One region of the Arthrobacter russicus genome, then DNA from elsewhere that is predicted to be linked to it. Evidence: riboswitches for the same ligand, from Rfam matches in the RefSeq annotation. Region 1 holds a riboswitch; the other holds the start of a gene.
What was found. Region 1 has a riboswitch for magnesium ahead of JOE69_RS12850 (MgtC/SapB family protein). Riboswitches for the same ligand answer to the same signal wherever they lie in the genome.
Positions count from the first base shown of each region.

Region 2: linked by a shared signal. The riboswitch ahead of JOE69_RS07175 (Nramp family divalent metal transporter) and the one ahead of JOE69_RS12850 (MgtC/SapB family protein) in region 1 are both predicted to bind magnesium.

Region 1 is NZ_JAVDQF010000001.1:2,751,798-2,760,683, reverse strand. It holds gene JOE69_RS12875 (RtcB family protein) at 1-161, opposite strand, end outside; gene JOE69_RS12870 (ArsB/NhaD family transporter) at 558-1,748, shown strand; gene JOE69_RS12865 (DNA-3-methyladenine glycosylase family protein) at 1,745-2,680, shown strand; gene JOE69_RS12860 (putative quinol monooxygenase) at 2,745-3,023, shown strand; gene JOE69_RS12855 (thioredoxin family protein) at 3,020-3,403, opposite strand; gene JOE69_RS12850 (MgtC/SapB family protein) at 3,542-4,252, opposite strand; M-box (ykoK) riboswitch at 4,336-4,506, opposite strand; gene JOE69_RS12845 (TetR/AcrR family transcriptional regulator) at 4,725-5,402, shown strand; gene JOE69_RS12840 (ABC transporter ATP-binding protein) at 5,399-6,412, shown strand; gene JOE69_RS12835 (ABC transporter permease subunit) at 6,405-7,244, shown strand; gene JOE69_RS12830 (MFS transporter) at 7,278-8,483, opposite strand; gene JOE69_RS12825 (MarR family winged helix-turn-helix transcriptional regulator) at 8,541-8,886, opposite strand, start outside.
Region 2 is NZ_JAVDQF010000001.1:1,522,875-1,531,760, reverse strand. It holds gene bla (class A beta-lactamase) at 1-464, opposite strand, end outside; gene JOE69_RS07185 (LysR family transcriptional regulator) at 556-1,452, shown strand; gene JOE69_RS07180 (serine hydrolase) at 1,449-2,363, shown strand; M-box (ykoK) riboswitch at 2,406-2,580, shown strand; gene JOE69_RS07175 (Nramp family divalent metal transporter) at 2,877-4,532, shown strand; gene JOE69_RS07170 (magnesium transporter MgtE N-terminal domain-containing protein) at 4,598-5,779, shown strand; gene mgtA (magnesium-translocating P-type ATPase) at 5,823-8,579, shown strand; gene JOE69_RS07160 (HoxN/HupN/NixA family nickel/cobalt transporter) at 8,737-8,886, shown strand, end outside.

The DNA of each region.
Region 1 (8,886 bases):
ATGACCGAGCCGACGGTCGCGCCCTTGCCCAAGTGCGCATCCGGCATAAGCGCCAGGTGCGGGTAAATGAATGGCATTGTTGAGGCCGTTTCGGCCTGCTCCAGCGTCGCATCGTCAATGATGGACGCCCAACTGTAGAGCTTCGAATTGATCTTCTTCATGATCCTTTTCTCTCTAGATTTTGCTGAGTGAAAAGGTACGGGGCCGCTGGCCAGCTATTGCTCGATTCTGGGGAATCGGGCAAAGAAAAGCCCCGTACCTTTGTGGTTACGGGGCTGCAAGTCTGGTGAATCTAGACCGTTGCCGGTAACCCGGATGCGTCAAAGCGAACGCCGTTGAACGATTGCTCTGAGTTGAACAACTGCTCAGACAACTGTTCCGAGGCGCCCAGGAGCGATCCGGTGGGCTTGTTCGTAAAAGTCATCGGACGGTCCTTTCGCATCAGTATCCGGGCTCCGCCTGGTGGCGGAGCTATCACCGTACCAGCAACCGCGAGTGCTGTGAAGCTCTGATTGTCCCTGAGCCAATTGTCACAGCTGCATGGCAAGATGTGGCTGGTGAAGGTTGCAGTGCGGTCGTGGGCAGTGCCGGGTACGGCATTGCTGTTGGGCCTCGCCTTCCTGCTGACCGGGCTCTTGCCAAGCGCAGATGCCTGGACTTTGGCCCAGCGCACCGTACCGATCCTGCTTTTTGTCATAGCGATGACGCTGGTCACCGAAATGGCCGACGACGCCGGGGTGTTCCGCACGCTGACCGGCTGGCTGGCGGCCAAAACAGCCGGTCAGACCGGCCGTGGCCGGATCATTTTGCTCTGGTTGCTAGTGGTCGCCTTGTCCACTCTGAGCACGATTTTCTTATCCTTGGACACCACTGCGGTGCTGATCACGCCAGTCGTGGTGCTGCTTGCGGTACATGCCGGAATCCGGCCCTTGCCGTTTGCCTTGACCACAGTCTGGCTGGCCAATACCGCTTCCTTGTTGCTGCCGGTGTCCAATCTGACAAACCTGCTGGCGCAGCATCAATTAGCCATGACGCCTTGGCAATTCGCGGGCTTGCTCTGGGCGCCCGCTGTGGTCGGCGTCGTGATTCCGGCCGCGGCGCTGTGGCTGCTTTTCCGGAAAGACTTTGCTGGCAGCTATCGGCCGGATGCCGTGCGTCAACCGGCGGACCGCGCGCTTCTGATCATCTGCGCAGCTGTCGTGCTGCTGCTATTGCCCGCGCTAGTCAGCGGAATTCCGGTGGAGTACCCGGCCTTGGCGGCCGCCGTCGTGCTGTTGTTGGTGTTTGTCTTTCGACGTCGATCCGCCCTGTCCTGGCGGATGCTGCCCTGGCGTCCGGTGATCTTGACGATTGGCCTTTTCCTGGTGATCGCAACCCTGCACGCCCACGGTTTGCCTGAATTGTTGTCCGGCGCCGCGGGAGAAGGTAATGTCTTCTTGGCCCTGCTCCAGCTAGCCGGCTTGGCCGCAGGCTCGGCCAATGCGGTGAACAACCTTCCGGCATACCTGGCCCTGGAACCGGTTTCCGGTTCGCCGCTGCGATTGGCCGCGGTGCTGATCGGCGTCAACCTCGGCCCGCTCATCACTCCGTGGGCATCGCTGGCCACCCTGTTGTGGCACGAAAGACTCAAAAGCATGGGAGTTCGAATCTCCTGGGCTCGTTTCGCAGTCCTCGGCCTGCTGCTGGTGGTGCTGCTGTTGCCGCTTTCCGTCGCGGCGCTGTGGCTTGGCGCCGGAGCGCCACAATGACGCCGCTCGAAATGCGCTGGGTGCCTACTGGCAGTTACGACCTGAACGCTACGGTCGGCATCCTGCGGCGCGGACCGGCAGATCCGTGCTCGATCTTCCACGATGGTGCCTGGTGGTTTGCGTTCCATACCCCGGACGGCGCAGCGAGCTTGCGATTGCAGCAGCTCCCCGATGGGGTGAACCTCCTTGGCTTCGGACCGGGCGCTGAGCGGGCATTTGCTTCGGCGCCAGCGCTCCTCGGCGCCGACGACGATTGGACGGAGTTCGATTCGCGCTCGTTCCAAGCATCGCTTCCCGAGCACGTGCAAACCGCCCGACGTCGTCATCCCGGCTTGCGTCTGCCGCGCACCGGCCGGGTGATCGACAGCCTGGTTCCGGCCATTCTGGAGCAAAAAGTCACCGGCAAGGAAGCTTTCGCCGGGTACCGCCGACTGATTTTTCGCTATGGTTCAGTACCGCCGGGCGCAGGAAGTGCGGGTTTTCCAGCCAGGCTGCGATTGGCGCCTAGTCCCGCCGAATGGGCTTCGATTCCATCCTGGGAGTGGCACCGAGCCGGGGTGGGGCCGCAGCGATCGGACACCGTGATGCGCGCGCTGAAGCGAGCCGCCGGGCTGGAACGCCTAGGTTCAGCCGATGCCTCAACGGCTGCCACTGGACTGATGAGCATTCCTGGCATCGGCCCCTGGACTGCGGCGGAAGTCACCCAGTGCAGCCACGGCGATCCAGACTCGGTGGCGGTCGGCGATTACCATTTGGCCGGGTTTGTGGGCCTGGCGTTGACCGGACAACCGGTGGATGACAACACCATGATGGAGCTTTTGGAACCGTGGCGTGGACACCGGCAACGTGTAGTGCGGATGCTCTACCTCTCCGGTATCAGCAAGGAACGCCACGGGCCTCGGATGAGCGTGCGCGACTACCGGGACATCTGAGCCGAACCTGATCTGGCCGGCCGTGGAGTGCTCGTCGACCCGCCGCAGCAGCTAGGCTGAATCCATGAGCGAAATCATCAACCTGCGTGCCACCTTCGTGCCGAATGAAGGCGAGCAGTTCCGGGTCCGCTTGGCGCTGGACATCGCCATCGAAGAGGTCGTCAAAGAACCCGGCTGCCTGCAGTACGAAATCACCGAGGACACCCCGGAACGGATCGTGCTGACCGAGCAGTGGGCCAGCGAAGAAGCACTCGCCGCGCATGGAAAAGGCTCGGCCGTGCAGGACTTGAACGAATCGCTCTCCGCCCTGCTGGCCGAGCCGGTCAAACTCGAGCGGGTCTAACCCTCTTCGTTTTTCGCTTCAGCCGCCTGGGCCGCCACGTGGGCATGGACCTCTTTCATGTCCAGGCCTTTGACTGCGGTGATCACCTCTTCGAGCTGGCTCGGGTTGAGGGCACCCGGCTGCGCGAAGACCAGGACCTTTTCGCGGAACGCCATCAGAGTCGGGATCGAGCTGATATTCGCCTCGGCAGCCAGCTGCTGCTCCGCCTCGGTGTCGACTTTGGCGAAGACGACGTCCTCGTGCTTCTGCGAAGCCGCGTCGTAAGTGGGCGCGAAGCGCTTGCAGGGCTGGCACCAGTCAGCCCAGAAATCCACCAGGACAATGTCATTGCCCTCCACGGTGGGGCCGAAGGTTTCACCTGTGATGTCAATAGTCGCCATATTTCAACCGTATCCTTTCTTCTGCTTCGGGCAACAGCCCACGCTGCCCGGGTATTCCCGCAAACCTCTCTCGAGCGTTGACTTGTGGCTGGTTCAACGCGCTCAAAGCCGCCACAAATCAACGCTCGGCGGAAGGGATCAGTCCAGGATCGCCGGTTCCGCGATGGTCCAGCGCACCGACGTGACCCGGGGCTCCAGACTGAGCCGGCTCACCGCCGCCTCGAGCTGCCGGTCATCGCGTTCGTGTGCGGTCAATTCGGCCGAAATCCGCACCTCGCCGGGGTTGGCAGTGTCCGAGGACTGCACCGAGCGCAGCTTGAATTCCGGCAGCGTCACCGCGTGCACGATCAAGGTCCGCAGATGGGCTTCGGCCTCCTCGGCGCAACGCACTTCGAAAAGATAGTCGACCGACTGCGGTTCCCGACCGCCCTCGGGCGCTTTGTCCATGAACCGGCCCAAGGGCCGCAGCAGCATATTGGCAATCATGATCGCCACCGTGCCGGCTGCGGCAATCGCGTACTCCCCGGCACCGGCCAAGGCGCCGACGGCGGCAGTCGCCCAGAGCGTCGCGGCAGTATTGAGTCCGGTGACGTTGGCACCTTGTTTCATAATCACCCCGGCACCCAGGAAGCCGATGCCGGAGACGATTTGGGCGGCCACCCGGGTGGGATCGGCGCCAGGGCCGGTAAAGGTGTAACCGCCGAAGATCACGAACAGGGCGGCACCCAGGCTCACCAGGGCATTCGTCCGCAGCCCGGCCAGCCGGGCCCGCCATTGCCGCTCGAATCCGACCAGGGCGCCGAAGCCCAGGCCGGCCAAAATCCGCAGAACCACGTCGAAGAATTCCATGGCGTCCACCTCCGTATCGATCGTTCGGGAACGACAGCGTGGGAGACCTGGGCGCATGCCGGATGCGCCCATGAAAAGTGAAGAAGTCACCCCCACGTAGAGCTTCGGCACTACGCGACGTATCTGGAGCTACCCGGAAGCCACTTGGGACCGCCCCTTAAGCCGAGGCGGCCTGTCCTGATCTTGGGCATCTCTCGATGTCGTCAGATCAGTGGCCTGTGTTCGCGCAGGAGCCTCGCCTAACGAGGTGCTGCTCTTCCAGGGTGACAGAGAAATCTATGCTGCGTCAACTATTCCTCCGTCAAGGAATTGCAAAGACCCCGAGCCGGCACCGAGCCTGCGCGGCGGACTCATCCGGCCGGATCATGCGTTTCCGCCGCCTGGTGCCGCCGCTTGGTACCATCGAGCCCGCCAGCCCGGCACGGGAGCCGGCCTCTTGCCAAGAATTGAACACGTGTTTAGCATGTTAAACATGCGTTCAACTCCACTGCCCCGGACTCCGGACGAGGATCTCAATACTCCGGCGAGAATCCGGGACGCCGCGATTCGCTGCTTTGCCGCGGACGGCTTCCGCAAGACCAGCATCCGGACCATCGCCGCGGCTTCCGAGGTCAGCCCGGGACTGGTGATCCATCATTTCGGCAGCAAGGAAAAACTGCGCGAAGCGTGTGACGACTACGTACTCCAGGCCATGGTGGAACGCGCGAACCACAAAGCCAATCCGATCGGCCTGCAAGCGATCATGCGGGAGTACCTCGCGAATCCGGAAGAATACAACGTCGACGTCGCGTACTTGGGCAAAGCCCTTGCCGAAGACTCGCCGGCCGGCCGGAAATTCGCGGACATCATGACCGATGAGACCGAGGCGATCATCAAAGCCGGAATCGCCGACGGCAGCATGAATCCGACCTCGGACATCCGAGTGGTGGCCGCGATGATCGTGATGGCCAGCCTTTCCATCCTGACCATGCCGGGCTATTTGAGCCGGACCCTAGGCTTCGATGCGATCGGTCCGGAACTCATGCGGCGGATGGCACTGCCCAGCCTGGAGCTCTACACGCACGGCCTCTACGCAGACGACACCTTCCTCAAGGCGGCCCGGGAAACCCTGGCCGCGACGAGCAATCCACGAAAGGAGTCCCGATCATGAGCCATACTGCGACCATGACCGAGTCCTCGGGCAATTCGAGACAGCCGGAATACGCCGTCGAAGCCCACGGGCTGACCAAAAAGTACGGCGGCAACCTGGCCTTGCAAGGCGTCAGTTTCGCGGTGCAACGCGGAACCGTCTTCGGCGTGATCGGGCCGAATGGCGCCGGCAAGACCACCACCATGCGCACCCTGCTGGACATCATCCGGCCGACCTCGGGCCACGCCATGGTACTGGGTGTCGATTCGCGCAACGCCGGCCCGGAACTGCGCCGCAGAATCGGCTTCCTGCCGGGTGAACTCATCCTTGAGGGCCGGATCAGCGGCCGGAGGCTGCTGCAACACTATGCGGACATCTCCGGCCCGGTCGCGAAGGGCCGGATCGAAGAACTGGCCGAGCGCCTGAACCTGGACCTCAAGCGCCCGGTCCGCAAACTCTCCAAAGGCAACAAGCAGAAGCTCGGCATCATCCAGGCCTTCATGCACCAGCCCGATCTGCTGGTCCTGGACGAGCCGACCAGCGGCCTCGACCCGCTGATGCAGCAGGAATTCCTGAACTTGGTCAAGGAAGCGCGCGACGGCGGCCAGAGCGTTTTCCTCTCCTCGCACGTGATCAGCGAAATCCAGCAGGCAGCCGATGAGGTCGCGATTCTGCGCGATGGCAAAATCGTCCGCATCGCGGGTGTGGAGGAGCTGCGCAACTCGGCGATCCGGCATCTGCGCATCGTCTGCACCGGCGTGACGGCGTCGGAGCTCCAGGAACGCTTGGCCGCAGTCTCCGGACTCGGTTCTTTGGAATTCAAAACCTCCGATGATCCGGCCGCCGTCGAGGCTACGGCGACCTTGGAAGGCGAAATCCAACCCTTCGTGCAGGCCGCATCGACGCTCGAGCTCAAAGACCTCGTGATCGAAGAGCCCGATTTGGAAGAGTCGGTGCTCAAGCTCTACACCGCACCAGACCAACCGGCGCCAGGCGAGCCGGCACCACGTCAGGAGAAGCACCATGACTAACGCAACGCTGCCAAGTTCCCGTGCCGACATCCGTCGGGCGCCGTTTCCGATCTTCGGAAAGGCGTTCACGGACAGTTGGCGGTCGCTGATCGGCTGGGGCGTCGGGCTCGCTGCCGTGATTTTCCTCTACCTGCCGATCTACCCGTCGATCGGCGGCAGCTCGCAAATGCAGGACTTGATCAACTCGCTGCCCAAGCAACTGACCAAAAGCATCGGCTACGACCAGATCAGCACCGGATCCGGCTACACCGAGTCGACCATGTTCGGCCTGCTCGGCTTTCTGCTGATGACCATCGCGGCAGTCAGCTGGGGCGCCTCCGCACTGGGCGGTGACGAAGAGTCCGGGCAATTGGAACTGACCCTGGCCCATGGCGTGACCCGGGTGCAGGTCGCATTGGAACGTTTTGCCGCACTGGCCGTGAAGGTCCTGGCACTGACCGCCTTGGTCTTCGTCCTGGTGCTGGCCTTGAACGGCCCGTCCAAGCTGGAACTGGACCCGCTGAAGCTACTGGGCACCAGCCTGCTGTTCGGCGGGCTGACCCTGCTCAGCGGCACCGTCGCCTTGCTCTTCGGGACGCTGTTCGGCCGTCGCGTCTGGGGCATCGGGGCCGGTGCCTTCGTGGCCGTCGTCGGGTACATTTTCAACGCGATCGGCAACCAGAGCAGCGATTTGGCATGGTTGCACTCGTTCTCGCCCTATTCCTGGGTCTTCGGCAATACGCCGCTGACCAACGGGGCCAACTGGGGAACCGCGATCGGGTTCTACCTCGCGATCCTGGCGCTCGGCGGGCTGACCGCCCTGGCGCTCCGGAAGCGCGACGTCGGCGTCTGAGTCCGGCTGCCCGTGCCATCGCGCGGGCAGCCTTCAGTGCCCGGCGACCGCCAGGTGCTTGCGGCCCAGGAGCACCACCGCGATGCCGATCAGGATCGCGACCGCGGCCGCGAAGAACGGCACCTGCGCTCCGAAGTGTTCCCCCAGCTGCGCCGCGACGAACGGGGCCAAGGCACCGCCCATCCAACGCACGAAGTTGTAGCCCGCGCTGGCCACCGGACGCGGCGCATCGGAAACGCCCATGGCGAGCTCGGTGTACAAGGTGTTGTTGATGCCCAGGAGCGCTCCGGAAAGCACCACCATGGCGACCACCAGCGGCACTGAGTGGCCGGCTGCCAGGCCCATGACGAGCAGCACCACGGCCAGGCCGGCCAAGGTGGCGATCACCACCTTGACGGTGCCGAGCCAACGTTGCAACACCGGGGCCACGAAGACCGAAGTCACCGCCAGGCAGGCGCCCCAGCCGAAGAACACCGCCCCGATTCCATAGGCGTCCATGCCGAGGATGAACGGTGTGAAAGCCAGAATCGTGAAGAAGCCGAAGTTGTAGAAAAGGGCACTGCCGGCGGTGAATCGCAGCCCTTTGTGGCCCAGCGCCAGCAACGGGTCGCGGAGCCGGGTCTTGGCCGTCGGGGGTGCCATTTTGGGCAGCAGCGCGGCGCACGCGATGAAGGCGATCGCCATTGCGGTCGCGGTGCCGAAGAACGGCGCACGCCATTGCCAACCGCCCAGCAAGGCACCCAATAACGGACCGAGCGAAATGCCCAGGCCCAGCGCGGCTTCGTAGAGGATGATCGCGGTGGCCGTGCCGCCACTCGCCACGCCGACGATGACGGCGAGCGCGGTGGCCACGAACAGGGCGTTGCCCAGTCCCCAACCGGCCCGGAAGCCGACCAACTGCGAAACGCTGCCGGAGAACCCCGCCAAGGAGGCGAAGACCACGATCAGCGCCAAGCCGATCAGCAGGGTCTTCTTGCCGCCGATCCGCGAGGAAACCCAACCGGTGAGCAGCATCGCGATCGCGGTGACCAGGAAGTAGCTGGTGAACAGCAAGGAAACCTCGGACGGGCTCGCTTCCAGGTTCTTCGCGATCGCCGGCAGGATCGGATCGACCAATCCGATGCCCATGAATGCGAAGACTGCCGCCACCGCAGTGGCCCAGACGGCCACCGGCTGGCGCAGCATCGAGATTTTCTCTTCGTGCAGGATTTCTTCGGCTGATTCTGTAGGGTCCGGGATTTCCGGGCCGTCCAGATTTTCGGATTTGGCTGGTCGCAATGCTGACACGGTTGGTTCCTAGTTTCCTGAGTGTCCCGGCGTCCCCGGGGATTCGAAATAGCTGTTGATTTTGTCGAAGACCGGCATGACCGCAGTGAGCTGGGCGCGTTCCCCGGGCTCCAGCCGGGCGAGGATTCCGGCCATCAACGCGTTGCGCCGGCGATTGGCCTGCTCAGTGGCGATCCGGCCCGATTCGGTCAACGAGACCACGACGGCGCGCGAGTCGCTGGGATCCGCCCGACGTTCGAGCAACCCGGCCGATTCCAGCCGGCTGATCTGTTCGGTTGCGCTGGGCACCCGGACGCCGAGGTTCGCCGCGATCTTGCTGACTCGCAAGCCGTCATCGGAGAGCATGTTCAGCACG
Region 2 (8,886 bases), 1.2 Mb from region 1:
TACCGTGCGGTGGCGTCGCACAGCTGGGTGATGGTCATGCTGCGGCCGGCGAACTTTTTCGCAATCGGCGCATAGTCGAGCAGTTTCGCCGGATCGACTGGCACCTCGGTCTCCCAATAGCCTTCGGAGTGCGCGTACTTGTCGATCAGTGCGGCGACCAGGATCGTTTTGAACGTCGAGCACATGGCGAACGGTTCTTCGGCGCGGTAGCCGAGCGTGCTCCCGCCTTTGGCGAATGCGCATACGCTCAAGGCGACGCCGAGGTCTTGTTCCAACTCGGCCAGCTTGCCGGACCAGATGCCGGGGCTGATCGACGCCGAGGCGCCGGTAGCCAGTGGCTGCGGGCTGCATCCGGAGAGTGCGGCAGTGCCGAGCAGGCCCAGCCCGGCGAGCAGGCCGCTGCGCCGGCTGAACAGCCGGGCGGGCATGGTGGAATCGGTGACTATGCGGTTCGGTGTGTCCATGGCTCCAGCCTGCGGGACCCGATTTCATGTTTTCAAAGAACAAATCAGTCAGATTGATGTCGAATGTGCATATATTGGCTAGTCTCGGACCGTGGATCTGTTGTCCGGCTGCCGGTGCTTCGTCGAGGTCAACGACCGTGGTTCATTTACTGCTGCGGCCGAAGCGCTGGGCCTCGTCCAACCGGTGGTCAGCCGCCGGATCGCCGCTTTGGAGCGCAGCCTGGGCGGCGCCCTGTTCCACCGCTCCACCCGGAATCTCAGTTTGACTCCGCTGGGTTCGGCGATGTTGGGCAAAGCCCGGCAGCTTTGCGAACTGGCCGATGAACTGTCCCTGCAGGCAGCCGAACAGCGCTCCCGCCCGGTCCGGCTCTGCGTTCCCGAGCACTGCGAACTCGCGGATCTGAGTTCGGTCGTCGCGACCGCGCATCGACTCGGCTTCCAGATCAGGATCTGCCGTTGCGACGTCTATCGCGGGACGCATGCCTTCCGGAGCCTGGAGGTGGATCTGCTGGTGGAAGCCGGGCCAGCAGGGGAAGCGCAATGGGCTGCTCGGCTCGGCGTGGCCGGCCAGCCGGACGCGGGGACCGGGCGGTTTTTCTTGGACTCGCTGCGCACCTTCCCGGCGGCCGACCGCTCGGCTGCGCTCTGGGTGCAGCCCATCGACGATGTGCCGGCGATCCGGGACCCGCTGCGCCGGGCCGGGGACCGCGCAGCCTTGACCCGGCGGCAGCTGCGGATTGCCACGCACTTCACCGAGTGGATCGCTCCGGTCAGCTTTGCCGGTTCTTTGCTGCTGTGCACCGAGGAGGAAGCCGAGCGGCACGGCCTGTTCTGGCGGCCGCTCGGCGATCTGGAGCTGCATCGGTTTCTGCGGGTCACCGCCCGGGAACCGGTGTTGGAACTCACCGGGGCCGCTGAATTCAGCCGGACCATGGGCCTGGCCTTGGGCATGTCGGCTGCGACCGCCGGGCTGGCGGTTGCCCGATGAGCACGGAACAATTGCAGAGGAGCGGCACCGCCGCGGTGCTGCGGGCCAAGGAGCATTTGCGCACTGCCGGCTTGGCCGCCGGGGTGCTGGTCCGGGATTTGGCCACCGGGGCCGAACTGGGCATCGATACCGAACGCAAGTTCCCTTTGGCTTCGGTGGTGAAACTCCCGCTCGCGCTCGCCGTGCTGTATGACATCGAACACGGGCGGCTGGACCCGGCGGAGTTGGTGCAGTGTGATCCGCGGTGCCGGCTGGACGGCCCGACCGGGCTGTCGCGGTTCCGCGGACCGGCCTGGATCACGCTGCCGGACCTGGCCTTCCTCGCGGTCACCACCAGCGATAACACCGCCGCGGAACTTCTCTTCGAGCGCTGCCCGCCGGCGCGGATCAATCAGGTGCTCCTGAACTACGGCGTTGCCGACGTGGTGGTCCGGCATACGCTCACCGAACTCCAGCGCACGGTCGCCGACGTGCTCGACGCCGAACAGCCCGGGCTGGCACTCGAGCTGGCGATCAACAGCGGCACCAACGGGCAAGGGCACGTGATCAAGCAACTGGACGTGCATCAGGCCAATGCCGGTTCGGCCAGGTCGCTGGCGAACCTCCTGCAGCGGATCCGGGCGGATTCCGGGGCGGTGGGCCGGCAGCTGATGGAACTGTTGGAAGACAATGCGCTGCGGCGCCGCCTGGCGCCGCATTTCGAATCCGATGCCACGCTCTGGAGTTCGAAGACCGGGACCTTCCTGAACCTGCGGCATGAAGTCGGGATCGCGACTCCGGAAGGCCACCCCGGCTTCATCGTCGTGGTGCTCAGCGAGTCGTCGGTGCCGGCCTATGTGCAGCCGCTCGCCGAGCAGGCACTCGGACTGGCAGCCCGGGAACTCTACGATCATTTGCGGGCGCACGGCTGAGGTTTGCCAATGCCAGGATCGAGAGTTACCCTGGGTAAGCAAGGTGCCACTCGATAGCTGAGGCTCCTTCGCGGACACAAGCCAGCGATCCCAAACGTCGAGAGACGCCCCGGATCAGGACAGACCACCCCGGCCTAAGGGGTGATCCCGATTGGCTCCCAGCGGATTCCGCAGGGTCACGACGCGAAGTGCCAAAGGTCTGACGAGGAGGGGCAATCATCGGCAAAATGCCGAACCTCTCTTGTTCTGCGGTTTTGAATGCCGCGATGAACTCCGCGCCGCGCTGGAAGACGGGAGTTGAACCATGAGTTCTGGTCATCAACCCTGTCCCGCGCCCGATCAATCGATTCGCTGACCGCAACGCGTTTCGCTGCACTGCGCGCGGGACTTGACCCCGAGCCTTAGAACACCCTTCGCCGACCGCTGCCCAGCAGCCCTCGGTTGCGCTTCGACGCGCCCCAAACACCGCACCTCGATGACCCCTGCCCAAAACAGGGAAGAAACTCAGGAATCATGACCCTCGATACCAGCACCAATCAAACTGCCAATTCGGCCGTCCTCGATTCGGCCCACACCGGAGACATCAAAGGCGCCCTCGGAACCATTTCCGTCAATGACAATGCCCCGCGGGGCACGCTCAAGGCCCGGCTGAAGACCCTGATCGCAATCGTGGGCCCCGGCCTGATCGTGATGGTCGGGGACAACGATGCCGGCGCATTCAGCACCTACACCGAAGCCGGCCAGAACTACGGGACCGCATTGCTGTGGACCCTGCTGCTCCTGATCCCGGTGCTCTACGTCAACCAGGAGATGGTGCTCCGGCTGGGCGCGGTGACCGGCGTCGGCCACGCCAGGCTGATCCTGGAGCGGTTCGGGAAGTTCTGGGGGGCGTTCAGTGTGATCGACCTCTTCCTGCTCAACGCGCTGACCATCGTCACCGAATTCATCGGGATCAGCCTGGGCTTGAGCTACCTCGGCGTGCCGCAGATCCCGGGGGTGATCATCGCGACCATCGTGATCATCATCGCGGCGAGCACCGGCTCGTTCCGGCGCTTCGAGCGGGCCTGCCTGATTCTGGTGCTGGGTTCGCTGCTGCTGATTCCGATCGTGCTCGCAGTGCATCCGCCGATCGGCCAGATCGCCCGCGATTTCTTCATCCCGGGGCTGCCCGCCGGTTCCGACCTGTCCACCGTGATGCTGCTGATCATCGGCATCGTGGGCACCACGGTGGCGCCCTGGCAGTTGTTCTTCCAACAGAGCTACCTGATCGACAAGCGGATCACCCCGCGGTTCCTGAAGTACAGCAAGGTGGACCTGTGGGTGGGCATCGTGATCGTGATCGTCGGCGCTGCCGCGATGATGTCCTTCGCCGCAGCGACGTTCGCCGGAACTGAGGGATTCGGGAATTTCACCGATGTGCTAGGCGTGGCGCAGGGCCTGGAAGCGAAGGCCGGCGAAGTCTTCGGGGTGCTCTTCGCGATCGCCCTGATCGACGCCTCGATCATCGGTGCGGCCGCCGTCGGGCTGTCCACCTCCTACGCCCTCGGCGACGTGCTGGGCTTGAAGCATTCGCTGCACCGCAAGCCCTCCGAGGCCAAAGGGTTCTACGCGGTGTTCGCCGGAATCCTGGTGGGCGCTGCGGCCATCGTGCTGATCCCGGGCAGCCCCTTGGGCCTGCTCACGGTCGGCGTCCAAGTCCTGGCCGGTGTGCTGTTGCCCTCGGCCACGGTCTTCCTGCTGCTGCTGTGCAACGACCGGGAAGTGCTCGGGCCGTGGGTCAACCGGAAGCTGATGAACGTCTTCACGGTGATCGTGATCGCGGTGCTGGTCATGCTTTCGCTCGTGCTCACCGTGGGCGTGCTCTTCCCGGATCTGCCCGAAGCGATCATCATCGGAATCCTGCTCGGCGGCTCGGCGATCACCGCGATCGGCGGTCTGGTCTGGTTCGTGGTGCGCAAAAAGACCCCGTTGAGCGAAGCCGTGGTGCAGGAGCGCCAGGCCGAATTCGCCCAGCGGAACACCTGGCGGATGCCGCCGCTGGCGCTGCTGGCCAAGCCGAAGCTCTCGGCCGGCAACCGGATCGGGCTCAGCGTGCTCCGCGGCTACCTGGTGCTGGCCATGGTGCTGGTCGTCGTCCGCGTCGTGCAACTGGCCTTGGGCGGTTCCTGAGCTCTGGCCAGGAACCGCGGAGAAGCCGAATCTCACAGAGAGAGAAAACCATGCTGCTTTCGAACATGTTGAAAAAACCGGTCATCACCAAGGACGGCCGCCCGGTCGGCGTGCTGGCCGACGTGATCGTGCACCTGACCGCACAGGACTATCCGCGGCTGTCCGGGATCGTGCTGCGGCTGGGCTCCGGAACGGTGTTCCTGCCGATCGACCAGATCCTGGATGTCAATGCGGAGGGCTTGGCCCTGGTTGCCGCGACCGTGGATCTGCGGCCCTTCCAACGCCGGCTCGGCGAAGTACTGCTGCGGGCCGATGTGCTCGGCTGCCGGGCGATCGACGTCGAACAGGCGGAGTTGGTTCGGGTGTACGACGTAGACCTCGCTCGGACCGCGGAGGGCTGGGCGGCCGTCGGCCTGGACACGCGCAAAACCAGTTGGTGGGACCGTGGGACGCAACCGCACGCCTTGCGCGATTGGCGGGACTTCGAACCGCTGGTGGGGTTCCCGGGTGGCTCGCCGTCCCGGGACCGGGACCGTCTGGCCCGGCTGAAAGCCGCGCAGCTGGCGGATTTGATCGAGCAGGCTTCCGGGCCGGAACAAGCGGACCTGACCGCTTGGGTGAGTTCCGATCCGGAACTGGAGGCCGACGTCTTCGAGGAACTGCACCGGGACGAACAGCACAGCCTGTTCGCGCTCCGTGCGGACTCCGAAGTCGCCGGGTTGCTCGCCCGGATGCAGCCGGACGATGCCGCCGATGCGCTGATGGAACTCGCCCAAGATCGCCGCGCCGAAGTGCTCGCCCAGATTCCGCCCAGCCAGCGGGTGCAGATCACCCGGCTGCTCAAGTACAACCCGACCACGGCCGGCGGGATGATGGTGCCCGACTTTCTCCAGTTTCCCGCCGATACGACCGTGGGCGTAGCGATTTCCGCGGTGCAGCATGCGGAGCAACAGCAACCGGAAGCCAGTTTGAGCCTGTACAGCGTGGACCGCGAGGACCGGCTGGTCGCGGTCCTGGGCCTGGTCGCGGCCTTGCGGCTGCCAGCGGAGACGTTGCTGCTGCATGCTGCCGAGCCCTACCCGGTGTCGGTGCCGGCCGACGCCGAGGCCGAGGAGCTCTGCCGCACCATGGCAGACCACAACCTGTTGCTGCTGCCGGTCGTCGACGAGGAGCGCCGGATCCTCGGTGTGGTCACCGTGGACGACGCACTCGCGGTTGCGCACAGCACCGCCCTGGCCGCCCGCTGAGCGGCCGCATCCCAGCCCGAATCACGATTTCCAGGAGACCGACATGCAGAACACCTCGCCCAGGACCTTGACTCCGCCGGGTCCGTCGAACCCGCCGGGGCAAAGCCGGACCCCCGCGAAGAACCGCCGCGCACTCGCCAAAAGCGCCCGGCAGAACGCCCGGCTGAATGCCAAGCTGGCGGAACGGGCCGAATCGATGGCAGTCGCCGCAGTCAAACCGCCGGAACAGCTGCTGGAGCGGCTGGGCAGCGGGATGCGCGGCCTGGACCAGCTCAAGGTCCAAGTCCGGCAGGAACGCTACGGCCGCAACGAAGTCAACCATGACCGTCCCGAGCCGGCTTGGCTGCAGCTGCTGTCCGCATTCAACAACCCCTTCGTCTTGATCCTGTGCTTCCTCGCCGTGGTGATGGCGTTGACCGACATCGTGTTCGCAGATCCGGAAGAGGGCCCTTCATTCAAGGGCGTGGTCACCCTCGGCGTCATGGTGCTGGTTTCGGTGGGCATGCGGTTCTGGCAGGAATACCGTTCCGGCAAGGCCGCGCAAGCCCTGCAATCGATGGTGCAGACCACCACCGCGGTGACCCGGCAGAACGACTTCGGCGATCCGGTGACCCGGGAGATCCCGATCGAGGACGTCGTCCCGGGGGACATCGTGGAACTGGCGGCCGGTGACATGATCCCGGCCGATGTGCGGTTCCTGCGCACCAAAGACCTGCAGATCAATGAAGGCATGCTCACCGGCGAATCGCTGCCGAATGAGAAGTCCCCGGTCACCGCCCAGGAGATCACCGCGAGCAATTTGCTGTCGGCGGACAGTCTGGGCTTCATGGGCACCTCGGTGATCTCCGGAAGCGGCACCGCGGTCGTGGTGCACACCGGGTCCGAAACCTACTTCGGCGCGATGAGCGCGCAACTGGCCGGGAAGCGGCCGGAGACCAGCTTCGACCAAGGCGTGAAAAAGGTCAGTTTCCTGCTGGTCAAGTTCATGCTGGTCATGGTGCCGCTGGTGTTCCTGATCAACGGGTTGACCAAGGACTGGACCAGCGCGTTCCTCTTCGGTCTGGTGACCGCCGTGGGCCTGACGCCGGAAATGCTGCCGATGATCGTCACCGCGAACCTCGCCCGGGGCGCGGTGAAGATGTCCAAACACCAGGTCATCGTGAAGCGGCTTAACGCGATCCAGAACCTCGGCGCGATGGATGTGCTCTGCACCGACAAGACCGGGACGCTGACCGAGGACCGGATCGTGTTGGAACGGCACCTCGACGTGCACGGGACGTCGAGCCTGCGGGTGCTCCGGATGGCTGCGGCCAACGCCCGGTTCCAAACCGGTCTGCGCAATCTGCTGGACCGGGCGGTGCTGGATGCTGCCGGGCCGGAGATCCTGGCCGAAATGGACGGTGCTTACCGGTTGATCGATGAAGTCCCGTTCGACTTCTCGCGGCGCCGGATGACCGTGGTGCTCGAGGGCGGAACCGCGCCCCTGATGATCACCAAGGGTGCGGTGGAGGAAGTCCTGGACGTGTGCAGCAGCGTGCTGGTCAAAGGCCACCCGCATCCGCTGACGCCGGACCGGCGGGCGGAACTCGCCGAGCTGGTCGCGGCCCAGAACGCGGAGGGAATGCGGGTCCTGGCGCTGGCGACCGCGCCCGGCTCGCACCGCGAGGATTATTCGGTGGCCGATGAGAAAGAGATGACCCTGCTCGGGTTCCTGTCCTTCCTCGACCCGCCCAAAGCTTCCGCCGCTTCGGCGATCGAGGCCCTGCGCCGGCACGGTACCGCGGTGAAAGTGATCACCGGGGACAACGAGCTGGTCGCCCGGACCGTGTGCCGGCAAGTCGGCATCGAGACCGATGCGCCCGGTTCGCTGCTGACCGGCAGCGAGATCGAAGCGCTCGACGACGCACAGCTCGCCGAGGCGGTGGAAGGCACCGCGGTGTTCGCGAAAGTGAACCCGATGCAGAAGGCCCGGATCGTGGAACAGCTGCAAGCCAACGGGCATACCGTCGGCTTCATGGGCGACGGGATCAACGATGCCGCCGCCTTGCGTGCCGCCGACGTCGGAATCTCGGTGGACACCGCGGTGGACATCGCGCGGGAATCCGCGGACATCATCCTGCTGCAGAAGGACTTGATGGTGCTCGAGGCCGGAATCCAGGAGGGCCGGCGCACCTTCGGGAACATCATCAAGTACATCAAGATGACCGCGAGCTCGAACTTCGGCAATATGTTCTCGGTGCTGGTGGCTTCCGCGCTGCTGCCGTTCATCCCGATGATCCCGGTGGTGGTGCTGCTGCAGAACTTGGTGTACGACCTCTCGATGCTTTCGCTGCCCTGGGACAAGGTGGACAAGGAGTACCTGGCCAAGCCGCAGAAATGGGAAACCAAGGGGCTGGCCCGGTTCATGGTCACCATCGGCCCGATTTCCTCGGTGTTCGACCTGAGCACTTTCGCGCTGATGTGGTTCGTTTTCGGTGCCAATTCGCCGGACCAAGCGGCACTGTTCCAGTCCGGCTGGTTCATCGAATCGTTGATTTCGCAGACCTTGATCGTGCACATGATCCGCACCGGGAAGATCCCGTTCGTACAGTCCCGGGCATCGTGGCCGGTGTTGCTGCTGACCGGTGCTGCCTGTGTTTTCGCCCTGGTGCTGCCGTTCAGCGGATTCGGCCAGTCGTTGGGCCTGGTGGCTTTGCCCTGGACCTACTTCCCGTGGCTGATCGGCACCTTGGCGGCGTACTGCCTGCTGACCCAAGGCATCAAAGTGCTGTTCATCCGGCGCTACGGCCGGTGGCTGTGAGCCGAGCCAGCGAGTGGGCAGGTCTGCAGGTCAAAACCCTGGTTTGACCTGCAGACCTGCCCACTCGACGGGGGTATTTGAGCGTCATCGACACATGGTGGAAACATCCGTTGCCTAGCATTGCTGCTCAAGACGATGCTGCAACGAAAGGCCGGCCATGCGAGGAATTGGATCGACGGCAACCGTCCTGCTCACCGGAGTGACCTTGCTGCTGGTGTCCTGGGGATTGTTCGTCGCCGTGGTGTTGCCGGGAAACTACCGGGCCGGTGATACGGCGCTGGGCTTAGGTGTTGCGCTCACAGCTTTC